4 regions of the Mesorhizobium sp. M1295 genome follow, and region 3 is predicted to be linked to each of the others. Evidence: riboswitches for the same ligand, from Rfam matches in the RefSeq annotation. Region 3 holds a riboswitch; each other region holds the start of a gene.
What was found. A riboswitch is a leader RNA that binds a small molecule or an ion and turns the genes downstream of it on or off. The one in region 3 is predicted to bind cobalamin.
Positions count from the first base shown of each region.

Region 1 (3,200 bases), on a different contig from region 3:
CTGCGGCTTCGTCACTTGGCGCTATCTGCCCAAATCGCTTTGATGTTCAAGCGCCGCATGCCGCTCGCGCACCCAGTTGTGGAAGCGGTGCAAATCATATTCCTCGGGCATCAGCACGCCGGCCTTATGGCGCATCGAGCGCAGGCCCTTCTGGTTGACCTCGCAGATATCAGCGTCTTCCTCCAGCACCTGGGTACCGAAGGCGACGATGTTGTCGATATCCGCAGCCGGATCGACGAGCGCTTCGGGCGAAAAAAGCCATTCGGCGGTGAGTTCGGTCTGCTCCGGCCCAAGCGGCACCAGCCGCACGGTCCTGACATAGTCGACATGGCCGACGACGAACATCGACGGCAAGTTGGTGGCATAGGTCTGCCCGGCAGCACGCTCGGCCGGCGTCAGGCTCGAAAAGACCGAGCCGTGGACGCGCCCGTCGCGCGACCAGGTTTCGGCCCCGGCCCGCAAGCCGCCGGCAAATTCCGGCGCGTCATTGTCGGCGTGGCGCGCCCATTCGGGGTCGTCGTGCCGGCCCATCAGGCCGCGGCCATAGATCGGCACCAGCCGCGACAGGTCCTTGTGGACGCCAGGGCAGTGCAGGCACTCGTTGAAGTTCTCCCAAAATATCTTCCAGTTGCAGTTCATAACCTTGCGCAGCACATGGCCGCTCAGCAGCGTTTCCAGCGGCCAGTTGGCGAGGTTGCCGGATGCCGGATCGAAGGATGTTTCAGCCGAACCGGCAGCGTCTTGCGCGAGGTTGACTAAAACGAAACCGCGCCACACCGAAAGCGCGACGCGGTAGAGCGGATGATCGGCCTTGTCGAAACCGTCCGGCAGCGATTTCGACGGCACGCGCACCAGATCGCCGCGCAGCGAATAGGACCAGGCGTGGTAGGGGCAGGTGATGAGCCGCGCCTTCAGCCGTCCTTCGCTCTGCTGGCAAAGCTGCGAGCCGCGATGCCGGCAGGTGTTGTGAAAGGCGCGCAATTCGCCGGTCTCGTCGCGCAGCACGACGACCTCCTGCGTGCCTATGCGAAACGTCCTGAAAGCCAGCGGATGGGCAAGGTCGGCCTCGCGGCAGACCAGCAGCCAATTGCGATACCAGATGGCCTCGAGATCGCGCTGATAGCCTGCGATGTCCCAATAGGCCGATGACGGCAGCGTCGGCTCGGCCCGCGTCAGGCCGTTATAGGGACCGCGCTCATTCGGGCTGGGTTGCATGCCGGCTTCCTCCCCATCCGCCAGCCGACACCCGGCTGTGAGAATTGTCAATTGCGGCGCCGGCCGGCGAGCTTGGCGAGGCGGCGCATTCGCCACACGATCCGGCGGAATTTGGTTTGCCGGGCGCGGCGATTCTGCCTATAGTCGCTGATGTCGTCGGTTCCGTTTGGAACCAAGAGGGAATGCGGTGCGGGCGAAATTCTTGCCCAATGCCGTGGCTGCCCCCGCAACTGTGTGCGGTAGTCCTCTCCATATGCCACTGAAGATTTTCTTCGGGAAGGTGGGGAAGGGCGCTGATCCGCGAGCCAGGAGACCTGCCGGCGACAGGAAACTGACTTCTATGCCCTCGGGTGGAGGGCGAAAGGACAAGACATGAATACCGCTTCCGTCTCGCTCGGCGCTTCCGTCTCCTCGCAGTCGCGTTTCATGCAGCTGGCGCTTGCTGCATTCCTCGGCATTTTCGTCATGGGCTTTGTCGGCTTCTCGCACATCGATGCGGTCCACAATGCCGCCCACGACTATCGCCACTCGATGGGCTTTCCCTGCCACTGACAAGGGGCTGACATCATGACACTGTTTCGCAACGTCGTGTTCATCGCGGCGATCGCAGGGCTCGTGGCCGGCGTCGTTCTCGCCTGCATGCAGGCCTATGCCACGGTGCCGCTGATCCTGAAGGCGGAAGTCTACGAACAGGCCGGCGGCGGCCATGACCATGCCGCGGCACCTGCGGCACCGGTCGAAAACGCCGGGGGCACGATGGCTATAAGCAGCGCCGCGCCGGCACCGGCTGAAGCAATGGCTCCGGCGGAGGACGAAGGCTGGGCGCCGGCCGACGGTTTCGAACGTTTTGCCTTCAGCGTCGTTGCCAATATCGTCACCGGCATCGGCTTCGCGTTGGTCCTGGTTGCGGTTTCGGAGTTCGCCGGCGGCATCGGCAATTGGCGCCAGGGCCTGTTCTGGGGGCTTGCCGGCTTTGCCGTGTTCACGCTGGCGCCGGGCCTCGGCCTGCCGCCGGAATTGCCGGCAATGCCGGCGGCCGACCTTGTCCAACGCCAGATCTGGTGGTGGGCAACGGTGGTGGCGACCGCCGCCGGTCTCGGCCTGCTCGCCTTCCGCAGATCGCTGCCGCTGGCGGTCCTTGCGGTGGCGTTGATGGTGGCGCCGCATATTGTCGGCGCGCCGCAGCCCGACAGCTTCGAGACGACAATCCCGGAAGGCCTGCATCATCAGTTCGTGGTGGCGGTGACGCTGACCAATCTGGTGTTCTGGCTGGTGCTCGGCGCGGTCGTCGGCGTGGTGCGCGGCCGCTTCACCGGCACGGCGACCAGCCTGCGCGACAGCTTTGCCTGACCGCGCTGCCGGGGCGCTGACCCTGATCATCGGCGGTGCGCGCTCCGGCAAGAGCGTGCATGCCGAGAGGCTGGTGAGTGCCTGTCCGGCGCCATGGAGCTATATCGCGACGGCGCAAGCCTATGACGAGGAGATGCGCGAACGGATCGCGCTGCACCGCTCGCGCCGCAGCGCCGGCTGGACGACCATCGAGGCGCCGCTCGACCTTGCCGGCGCGATCGAGGCACTGCCTGACGGCCAGCCGGTGCTGATCGATTGCCTGACGCTGTGGCTGACCAACCATATGCTGGCCGAACATGATGTCGAGGCCGAATGCCGAAGGCTGGCAGATGTGCTGTCGCGGCCGCGTGGACCCTGGTTCGTGGTGTCCAACGAGGTCGGCCAGGGCATCGTGCCGGAGAATGCGCTGGCAAGACGGTTTCGCGACGCGGCCGGCCGGTTGAACCAGGACGTTGCCGCCGTCGCTGACACCGTGCTTTTGATGGTGGCGGGGCTGCCGCTCAGGGTGAAATGACATGGCTGATACCGACCACATCGATCCCAAGGACGAGGAACGCCACCGCGCGAAGATGGCCAAGCGCAAGGCGGTGCAGGACGCCGAGGTTGCAGCCAAGACGGTCGAGAAAGGGCTGTTG
Region 1 is NZ_JAMYLU010000001.1:296,393-299,592, forward strand. It holds gene NKH29_RS01405 (MFS transporter) at 1-43, shown strand, start outside; gene NKH29_RS01410 (aromatic ring-hydroxylating oxygenase subunit alpha) at 22-1,215, opposite strand; cobalamin riboswitch at 1,356-1,551, shown strand; gene NKH29_RS01415 (CbtB domain-containing protein) at 1,588-1,767, shown strand; gene NKH29_RS01420 (CbtA family protein) at 1,783-2,565, shown strand; gene cobU (bifunctional adenosylcobinamide kinase/adenosylcobinamide-phosphate guanylyltransferase) at 2,558-3,079, shown strand; gene cobO (cob(I)yrinic acid a,c-diamide adenosyltransferase) at 3,081-3,200, shown strand, end outside.
Region 1: linked by a shared signal. The riboswitch ahead of NKH29_RS01415 (CbtB domain-containing protein) and the one ahead of NKH29_RS22275 (ABC transporter ATP-binding protein) in region 3 are both predicted to bind cobalamin.

Region 2 (3,200 bases), on a different contig from region 3:
TCACTTCGTCGCGGATGGCGAGCGCGATCTGGCGGCATGCTTCGGAGCGGGGTACGTCGTCGCGAACAAATGACCAGTTGAGAATGGTCACTGGGCCTGTGAGCATTCCCTTCACAGGGTTTTCCGTAAGCGACTGGGCGAACTGCCACCAGCGCAGCGTCATCGGATTGGGCCTCGATACGTCGCCGAAGATGATGGGGGGGCGCACGTAACGCGACCCATAGCTCTGCACCCAGGCATGCTGGGTGAAGGCGAAGCCGGACAGCTGCTCGCCGAAATGCTGTACCATGTCGTTTCGTTCGAACTCACCGTGCACCAGCACGTCCAGCCCGATCTCTTCCTGCCAGCGAATTGCAGCCTCGATCTCCTTCTTCAGGAAGGTCTCGTAGTCGACATAGCTCAGCTGGTCCTTCGCATGAGCGGCCCGCGCCCTGCGTACCTGCGGCGTCTGCGGGAAGGACCCGATGGTCGTCGTCGGGAACGGCGGCAGCCCGAGCGTGCCGGCCTGGACTCTGGAGCGCTCGGCAAAAGCGCTCTCTCGTCGCTTCATGCTGTCGTCAATGCTGGCGATCCGCCCCTCAACCAGCGGGTCATGGATCTTCGTGGATGTCACGCGAGTGGCGGCAGCCTCGGCAGACGCTTTCAACGCGCCTGCCACCGCATCCCTGCCTTGGGACAGGGCCCGGGCAAGCAACACCAACTCGTCGGTCTTCTGGGCCGCGAAGGCGAGCCACGACCTGATGTCCGCGTCGAGTTCCGTCTCCATGCGGAGGTCGATCGGCACATGCAGCATCGAGCAAGAAGGCGCGATCTCGACGCGGTCCAAGGGCCAGCCGGCGACGATCGGTTTGATGCGGTCGAGAATGGCGGGCAGGTTCGCACGCCAGACGTTGCGGCCATCGATCAAGCCAAGCGAGAGCACCAGATCCTTCGGTGCGAGCCGACCCACCGTTTCCAGCTGCTCGGGAGCGCGCACGAGATCAATATGCAGCCCGGCCAGGGGCAGAGAAACCGCGGTTTCGAGATTGTCTCCCAGCGGCCCGAAATAGGTAGCCAGCATGATCTTCAGCTCGGGCGCGGCTTTCGACAGCTGGCCATAGGCGAATTCGAACGCAGCTCGTTCGTTCAGGTTCAGATCGAGGACAAGCGCTGGCTCATCGATCTGCACCCAGTCGGCTCCAGACAGCTTCAGCCTCTGCAGGAGTTGCTCGTAGACGGGCAGCAGCCGCGGCAGGAGCGCGATGGGATCGAATCCTTCGGCAGGCGATTTCGCCAGCTTGAGGAAGGTGATCGGTCCAAGGATGACTGGGCGTGTGTGAACGCCGAGAGCTTTAGCCTCGATGAAGTAATCGACCGGTTTCGTCGACGAGAGGGCGAACGTCTGATCATCGTTGAGTTCCGGCACAATGTAGTGATAGTTGGTGTCAAACCACTTGGTCATTTCCATCGCGGTTACATCAGACCGATGAGCCGCCTGCTGGTGACCAGCGTGTCGACAATCCTCCGTCTGACCCTGGTTGCCCCGCGCCATTGCGAAGTAGATGTCAAGTGGAACCTCGCCGCTATTCCAGCCGTAACGGGATGGAACGGCGCCGACCATGGCTGCGGTGTCGAGCACATGGTCGTAGAGCGAGAAGTCGTTCGACGGGATTTTCGACACGCCGCGATCGTGCTGCTCCTCCCAGCTAGCGGCACGGAGCGCCTTCGCGGTCGTGAGAAGGTCGGCAGCGGACGATTTTCCGGACCAGTAGCTTTCAAGCGCGAATTTCAGTTCTCGCCGACGACCGAAGCGGGGCACGCCGAGCGTTGCTACAGGAATTTGCTGAGAGACAGTCATGCCAGACCCCGATGGTTGGGGCGTCGGTGACAAGGAAGGCGCTAGCAGGCCGGCACGAACGCCAGGCTGCAGCGGCCACCGAGACACCCCGCCCGTGGACGTAATTCGCCGTGGCAGGTCTCCTGGCTCGCGGGGTCATAGCCTCTACCCGTCTTCCCAAGGCTATTCGCCTCAGTGACATGAGTGGGGTTGGCTCGCCGCTAACAGTTGCGGGGGCAGCGCCGGCATCGCACCGGCTTCCCTCTTAGCTCCGCTGCGGCAGCGCCGTACGGAGAACCACGACGCGGGAGACAATTACAGCAGTTCGCTTCTTTGTCAACGCCGCATAAAGAAATGTTTATGTCGTTATGTTAAATTTCCGTTGGCATGTTCCAAAGGTCGCCTCGAAAGCGAAAACTGTGGAAGCCTTGAGCGGCCGGTAAATCAAAGCGATGACGCACGGCGCCCTTGTCCAGGAGGATAGGAGTTCGTCGGCTGCCGGCAGCAAACATACCGGCAAGCGCCGTGGTGCTGCTTAGCGCATCATGCGAACCACCTCGGCGTCGAACTTCGGCTCCGAGGTTCCGACCGCTTGGTGATCTGCTCGCGACCATATTCGGCTCAATGGCGAGGCTGTTGCCCATGTGGAAGCTGTTGGCCGTGATGCCCTCGGTGATATGACACAACGATTTCGGGGGGAGCACACCGAGGCCAGGCGCAGCGGCGTGTTGCGAAGTGATCGAGGCCAATGTCTCGAACTGCTTGTTCGCAGCCCACCGGCTCAAGGTAACCCGGCTCAAACCACCGGGCCAGCTCAAGTCCTGTCCAAATGAGGCCTGAGCGGCAAATCGTCGTGCACGCGCACGGTTTGGCGTTCGATCTTGTGATGCGTCTTGGGCGGACAATCGCCACGGTGCAGCGCGCAGAAGCGGTCCCCAATTGGGAAGCCGAGGGCGGTGAGGGCAAGCCAGCGCCACAGGCGGAAGGGGACTTGGACCTGTTTGCCCTGCTGGACCACAAGTTCGCGACACAGGGCCTCAAGGAGAAGACCAAGAGTGATTATGCGCGGGACCTCGCCAAATTCATCAAAAGCAGCGGGCAGTCAACGTTCGGCGCCGATTGACATGGAGATAGCCATCGCGGCGGACCGCCCAGGCGGACCGCAAGCCGGAATACAACCGGGTGCAGGCGGCCAAGCTCGTCCACAAGATGGCGTCGGGCACACACCGGCGATGGGAGAGCGGACCGTGGAGTGCAGGAACTTCACGCCTATCCACGCTCCCGTGGACGTGTCCTGCGGCACATCGGCAGCGATATTGAGGAGGCAGTTGAGCTTCTGGTCGAGCACTCTTACCTGCCACTACCTACGCTTAACGTCATCTCG
Region 2 is NZ_JAMYLU010000029.1:49,932-53,131, reverse strand. It holds gene metE (5-methyltetrahydropteroyltriglutamate--homocysteine S-methyltransferase) at 1-1,837, opposite strand, end outside; cobalamin riboswitch at 1,933-2,133, opposite strand; gene NKH29_RS28555 (hypothetical protein) at 2,188-2,634, opposite strand; gene NKH29_RS28550 (hypothetical protein) at 2,685-2,939, shown strand.
Region 2: linked by a shared signal. The riboswitch ahead of metE (5-methyltetrahydropteroyltriglutamate--homocysteine S-methyltransferase) and the one ahead of NKH29_RS22275 (ABC transporter ATP-binding protein) in region 3 are both predicted to bind cobalamin.

Region 3 (3,200 bases):
TCTCCTTCATCGCCGGATGAGCTTTCAGGAAATCGAGCAGTTTTCTGTAGCCGCCGTCCTGGTAGTCGAGCAGGATAAGAAATTGCGGATTGCGGGCCGCCACCGTCTCCCAATCCGTATTGCCCCAGCTCGTCGGCATGTCGGCCATGATGTTGTCGCCGCCGGCTGCGGCGATCATGGCGCTGGGGATCGCGAACTTGCCTGATGTGAAGGGTTTGTCTTCGCCGGAGTCGTAAAGAAACACACGCGTTCCCGTGCGGTCGCCGATCTTTGCCGTGATATCGGCGAGCTGCGCCTTCCAGTTCGAAACAAGCTTTCCCGCCTCCGCCTCCTTGCCAAAAATCTTGCCCAGCTTTTCGACATCACCATAGAGCAGGTCCATCGAGGCTGCGGGGCGGTTCTGGTCGAGATGGACGCAACTTTCCGTCGGCACCAGCGTCTTGATACCGTGCGGGGCCAGCGTATCGGGCGTCACCTCGCCGCCAGGCTTCATGCCGTAATACCAGCCGGCGAAGAAGAAATCGGGCTCGACGGCGACGAGGTTTTCGAGGGTCGGGTATTTCGGCGCGAGTTCCGGGATCGCGCCCTGCTCGGCCTTGAATTCCGGACCGACCTTATACCATCCGGTGATGCCGGTCAGGCCGACGATCGATGGTTGCAGCCCCAGCGCGAAGGCCATCTCCGCCATGTTCAGATCTTGGATGACGGCGCGCTTCGGCGCGGCGTCGAACGTCAGCGGCGTGCCGCAGCTATCAACGGTTACCGGGAAAGCGAAGGCGGTCTGGGCAAGTAGGAGGGAGGCAAAAGACAGTACGAGGCGTTTCACGGATGTTGCTCCTTGGTCAAATCGGGATGTGAAGAGGCGCGGTTCGGAACGTCGAAGACCGTGAGTTCGCGGTCTTCGGTGGGATGGCGCAGCCAAAGCACGTCAACGCCGAAAATCTCGCGGATCAACTTCTTGGTCAGCGCCTCGCGCGGACTGGCAAGTGCCTGCAGGCGGGCCTCGTTCATCACCGCGACCCTGGTGGCAAATGGCGTGACAAGCGACAGATCATTGAAGCACCGCCACGACGGTCATGCCAAACTGCGATACGAGTTCGAGAAGGTCGCTGCGGGCGCGCGGATCGAGATGATTGGTCGGTTCATCGAGGAACAGGATTTTGGGCTCCTGGGCGATGGCGCGCGCCAACTGGGCGCGTTGCCGCTCGCCACCGGATAGCGAGCCGATCGTGCGGCCGAGCAGCGGCAGCAGGCCGGTTCTGCGAAGTGCTTCAATGACGATGTCGCGTTGCTCGCTCCACCGACGCAAGCCGGCATGCGGGACGCGCCCAAGCTCGACGTAGTCGATCACGGCAAGCCGCGGATCAGGCTGATCGGTCTGGCCAACGACCGCCATGTGCAGTGCCCGCTCGGCGGCCGAAAACCTCTCCAGCCGGCGTCCGGAAAATCTCACATCTCCCGCGCTTGGCCGCAGCGTACCGCATAGCATGCGCAGCAGCGTCGTCTTGCCGGCGCCGTTGGGGCCGATGATGGCGAGGCGGTCGCCCGCCGCTACCGAAAGGCTCACCGCGCTTACCAGGCACCGGCCGACACGACCGATGTCCACGTTTCCTCCCGGCACACCCCGTCCGGTCAACTCATGCTGATGGCAGGTCTCCTGGCTCGCGGGTCTTTGCGCCATCCTGCCTTCCCAGCCTTGCCGGCCAGTGGCATTTCGGATTTTGCTCGCCGCTTACAGTTGCGGGGGGCAGCCACGGCCTCGATCCAAAGGATCTCACCGTGTTCCCTTTTCACCCCTTGCCTTGCGACTCGGGGACCATCAGTCAGCCACCCTAGTTTTCCGCCAATCACAGCGCAATAAGTCTTGTCAGAAGGAGCCATATAGACCTCGTGATGTAATAACGTTACATTTAAAAGGACATTCCTGGCGAGATCGGCGACGTCGCCTATGGCGTCTGCGTCAACGGCGACAACGCCGGCAATTTCGACTACATCGCTGGCGTCGAAGTGTCCGATTTTTCGGACCTGCCGAGGGAGTTTTGGCGTGTGCGCGTGCCGGCGCAGAAATACGGCGTGTTCGCCCATCGTGACCATATCTCGACCATCCGCCGCACGGTCAACACGATCTGGAACAAATGGCTGCCAGCCTCTGGGCACGAGATCGCCGATGCGCCGGAATTCGAGCGTTACGGCCCCGAATTTGATCCGCGCAGCGGCAATGGCGGGCTGGAAATCTGGATACCGATCAAAGGGTGAGGCACGGCAGGCCGACGCCGAAGCGCCGGAAGCGCTGCTACAGTTCCAGGTTCCAGTTCTGGCCGACCAGATCCCTGCCGAAGGAATGGTGGCACTCCTCGTTGGTCAATTTAAAGCCCACAGACTCATAGATGTGGCGGGCGGCGGCGAGCACGTCGTTGGTCCACAGCGTCAGTGTCCTGTAACCCGTGGCGCGGCAAAAGCCGATACATTCCTCGACCAGCCGCTTGCCGATGCCGAGACCTCGCGCCGAGGGCTCGACGTAGAGCAGGCGCAATTTCGCCACCGCGTCCGACTGGCGCACGACGAAGACGGAGCCGACGACCTCGCCTTCCCGCTCGGCGATCCAGCTGCGTTCCCATTTCGGATCGAAGGATTTGACGAATGTGCCGAGGATTTCAGCGACCAGCGCCTCATAGGTTTCGTCCCAGCCATATTCCTGCGCGTAGAGCAGGCCCTGGCGATGGATGATCCAGCCGATGTCGCCGACCTGCAGAGGCCGCAGCGTGTAGGGAATGTTGGGTTCGGCGGTCGCGCCCAGCAGACGCTGCACCGTCTGCATGGCCTTGACCAGCCTGTCCTGTTCGGGAACCGAAAGCCGGTCGAGCAATGCCGCGACCTGGTCGTGCGAGCCCTGGTTCAGCGGCGCGAAAGCCTGCCGCCCGGCCTTGGTCAGGGCGATCGACGAACGCCTTGCATCCGCCTCGATCGTGGCGCGCTCGACCAGATGACGTTCCTCGAATTTCTTCAGCAGCCGGCTGAGATAACCGGGATCGAGGCCGAGATCGCGCCCAAGGTCCGTGGCGGTCAGGCCATCGCGATGCGCCAGTTCATAGAGCACCCGCGCCTCGGTCAGCGAGAAGGTGCTTTTCAGCAGCCCTTCGTCGAGCAGCCCGATCTGGCGGGTATAGAAGCGGTTGAAGGCTCGCACCGCGTCGATCCGC
Region 3 is NZ_JAMYLU010000017.1:39,149-42,348, forward strand. It holds gene NKH29_RS22265 (ABC transporter substrate-binding protein) at 1-826, opposite strand, end outside; gene NKH29_RS22270 (hypothetical protein) at 823-1,011, opposite strand; gene NKH29_RS22275 (ABC transporter ATP-binding protein) at 1,052-1,606, opposite strand; cobalamin riboswitch at 1,631-1,836, opposite strand; partial or broken gene NKH29_RS22280 (GyrI-like domain-containing protein) at 1,918-2,256, shown strand; gene NKH29_RS22285 (bifunctional helix-turn-helix transcriptional regulator/GNAT family N-acetyltransferase) at 2,294-3,200, opposite strand, start outside.

Region 4 (3,200 bases), on a different contig from region 3:
TAAGTCCATTCTTTCTATAACGCCGCGTCCCGGCTCGTAAAATCCCGCCTTTGGCACGCTGACAGGTTCAGCGACCGCCGCACCCGATCCGGCGAGACTTGCCAACCTCTGCACCAGCGCCGTCATATTCGCCGGGCCACCTTCGCGGAAATAGTCGAGCAGACCATCAAGTTCCTGGCGCGGCAGCGTCGAGCCTTCGATCAGCCGCAAATCCTCGTCGTGGCTCTCGCCCGGTAGGAGCGCCAGCTTAATACCGCGATTTCGCGCGACAACGGCAAGCTGGTCGCAGCCGTAGCGCCACCAGTCGTAACCGCCGAGGATGCGGACCAGGACGACCTTGGCGTGGCGGGCGACGCTGTCGATCCAGAGGTCGACGGACATCGGGTGGCGCAGGTCGCGCAAGGCGGCGAGCCGCATTGACGGCAGGCGGTCCGCATCTGCCTTCCACGCCGCCGCCAGCCCGGCGAGGTCGCTGTCGGTGAAGGACAGCGCCACGACATCCGCAGGCGTTTGCCTGAGATCGACAGGCTCGGCGAGATCGTCGAGCGAGGCGGATGTGGTGGTGAGGATGTGCATCGCGGCTCGTACCTGGGATCAGCCGGCGAGGATACGCTCGATCGCCGGGCGGTTCAGCCCTTTCAGGCCGATGACGACGAGGCGCGAGCGGCGATCGTCTTCAGCGGTCCAGGCGCGGTCGTAATAGTGGTTGACGCGCGGACCGACGGCCTGCAGCAAGAGCCGCATCGGCTTGCCGCCGACGTCGACGAAACCCTTGACGCGCAATACGTTTTCTTCCTCCGCCGCCGTGGCGACGCGTTGTGCCAGCTCGTCCGGGTCGGACACCGACGCAATGTCGATGACGAACGAGTCAAAGTCGTCATGTTCGTGGTCGAGCTCGTCGTCGTGATGGGTCTTGCGGTTCTCGATGTCGTCCTCGACGGCGAGACCAAGGCCGAGCAGCACCGACGGATCGACCTTGCCTTGCGAGGTCGGCACGATCTTCACCGCCCGCGCAACATGCTTGCCGATGACGGCATTGGCGCGCGCCGCGCCGGCTGCGTCCAGCAGGTCGCTCTTCGACAGGATGATCAGGTCGGCACAAGCGAGCTGGTCTTCGAACACCTCCTCGACAGGATCGTCATGGTCGAGCGTCTCGTCCTGCGCGCGCTGCGCCTGCAGGGCGTCCATGTCGTTGGCAACGCGGCCATCAGCCAGCGCCGGCCCGTCGACGACGGCGATGACGCCATCGACCGTGACGCGGCTTTTCACCGACGGCCACTGGAAGGCCTGGACCAGCGGCTTGGGCAGGGCCAGCCCGGACGTCTCGATCAGGATGTGGTCGACCTTCGGCGTCAGCGACAGGATCTGGTCGAGCGCGGGGACAAAGTCGTCGGCGACAGTGCAGCAGATGCAGCCATTGGCCAGCTCGACGATGTTTTCCTCGGGGCAAGTGTCGATGCCGCAGCCCTTCAGGATCTCGCCGTCGATGCCGATATCGCCGAACTCGTTGACGATGATGGCCAGGCGCTTGCCTTTGGCGTTTTCGAGCAAATGGCGGATCAGCGTCGTCTTGCCGGCGCCGAGAAAGCCGGTGACGACGGTGCAGGGGACGCGCGAAACGTTGGCGGCCGAATCTGGGGAAGTCATATCAAGTCCTTCAAAAGGTCGAGGGGAGGGATGCGGGCAACCAAGCCGCGCTTCAGGCAATCGGGACGGCCGCGCCACGGAATGAGGCCGTCCGTCGAAGTAGCGAACAGCTTTGCCCCCGTCACCAGATCGGTGCCGCTGGTCGTGGTCAGGTCGCCGAAGACATAGCTCCAGCAGCCGTCGCGCAGCATCGCGGCGCTGAGCCGGCGCTTGCAATTGCCGAGGCATTCGACGGTGCGGATTTTAATGTTTTCGCTGGAAGCGGCGCGGCGCGTGTGCTCGGCGAGCAGTTCGCCGGCGCGGGGATAAGCGTCCGAACCGGTCTCGTCACGGCAGGACGAGCAGACGATGACGGTAACGCCGGCCGGGGAATCACCATAGCCGGACAATAAATCCGCTGTCTCAGCCGGAAAACTGCTGTCGCGTTCCAAATCAGGCTCCTTGCCCGGAAAACCCGCCAGGCGATCGGATTCTTATGTCCTAGACGGCAGGTCTCCTGGCTCGCGGGTCATCGCCTGGGTGCCGCCTTCCCGGGAATATCCCAGTGGTTTTCGGCCTTGGCTCGTCGCTTACAGTTGCGGGGACAGCCGCGGATTTGAAATCGAGATTTCGCACCGCATTCCCTCTTGGCCCTTGCCGTTGCGGGCAGGGGACCGTCTGGAACGGATTTAGGCTTGTGAAGGCAGTCGTGTCAACGCACGTCTATGACGCGGCGATATCTGCGAGCGGCTGGCCGAGGTCGCCGGCAGCCGTCACCTCGATGCGCTCGAGCCCGAGCCAACCCTGCATCTGCTTCAATTCCTCGAAAAGGGCGGCGGCAGTTTGCGGCGGGGCGCCGGGCTCCGAATAGGCGGCATGGACGCGCAATACGCCGGCCGGGCGGTCGGCCCTGAGGTCGACGCGCCCGACGATGCTGTCGCCGAGCAGGAACGGCAGCACATAATAGCCATACTGGCGCTTTTCGGCCGGCGTGTAGATCTCGATGCGGTAGTGGAAGTCGAACAACCGCTCGGTGCGCGACCGCTCGAAGACGACGGGATCGAACGGCGCAAGCAAGGCGCGCGCCTCGATCCTGCGCGGCAAACGGGCGTCCTTGTGGAGATAGGCTGTTTTGCTCCAGCCTTCGACGCTCACCGGCAACAGGTCGCCAGCCTCGACCAGTTCCTCGATGCGGCCCTTGATGTCGGCGGGCGAGAGGCGGAAATAGTCGCGCAGATCGCCCGCCGTGGCGACGCCATGGGCGCGGGCGGAGATGCGCAGCAGTTCGCGGTGGGCGTCCGCGGGGGACGGAACTGGCAAAGCGAGTACCGTTGGCGGCAGCACGCGCTCCGGCAGATCGTAGAACCGCTCGAAACCACGCCGGTGCGCCGTGGTGATGCGGCCCGCCCAGAACAGCCATTCGAAGGCATGCTTGGCATGGCTCCAGCCCCACCAGCCGCCCGAGCCCTTCTGGCCTTCGAAAGCCGACGCCGCGATCGGGCCTCGTTCAGCGACCTCGCGATAGATGTCCTCAATGTAGGCGGCGTGCTCGCGGCCCCATTTTGCCAGTCCGC
Region 4 is NZ_JAMYLU010000001.1:260,096-263,295, forward strand. It holds gene NKH29_RS01220 (cobaltochelatase subunit CobN) at 1-576, opposite strand, end outside; gene cobW (cobalamin biosynthesis protein CobW) at 595-1,647, opposite strand; gene NKH29_RS01230 (DUF1636 family protein) at 1,644-2,078, opposite strand; cobalamin riboswitch at 2,117-2,320, opposite strand; gene NKH29_RS01235 (winged helix-turn-helix domain-containing protein) at 2,350-3,200, opposite strand, start outside.
Region 4: linked by a shared signal. The riboswitch ahead of NKH29_RS01230 (DUF1636 family protein) and the one ahead of NKH29_RS22275 (ABC transporter ATP-binding protein) in region 3 are both predicted to bind cobalamin.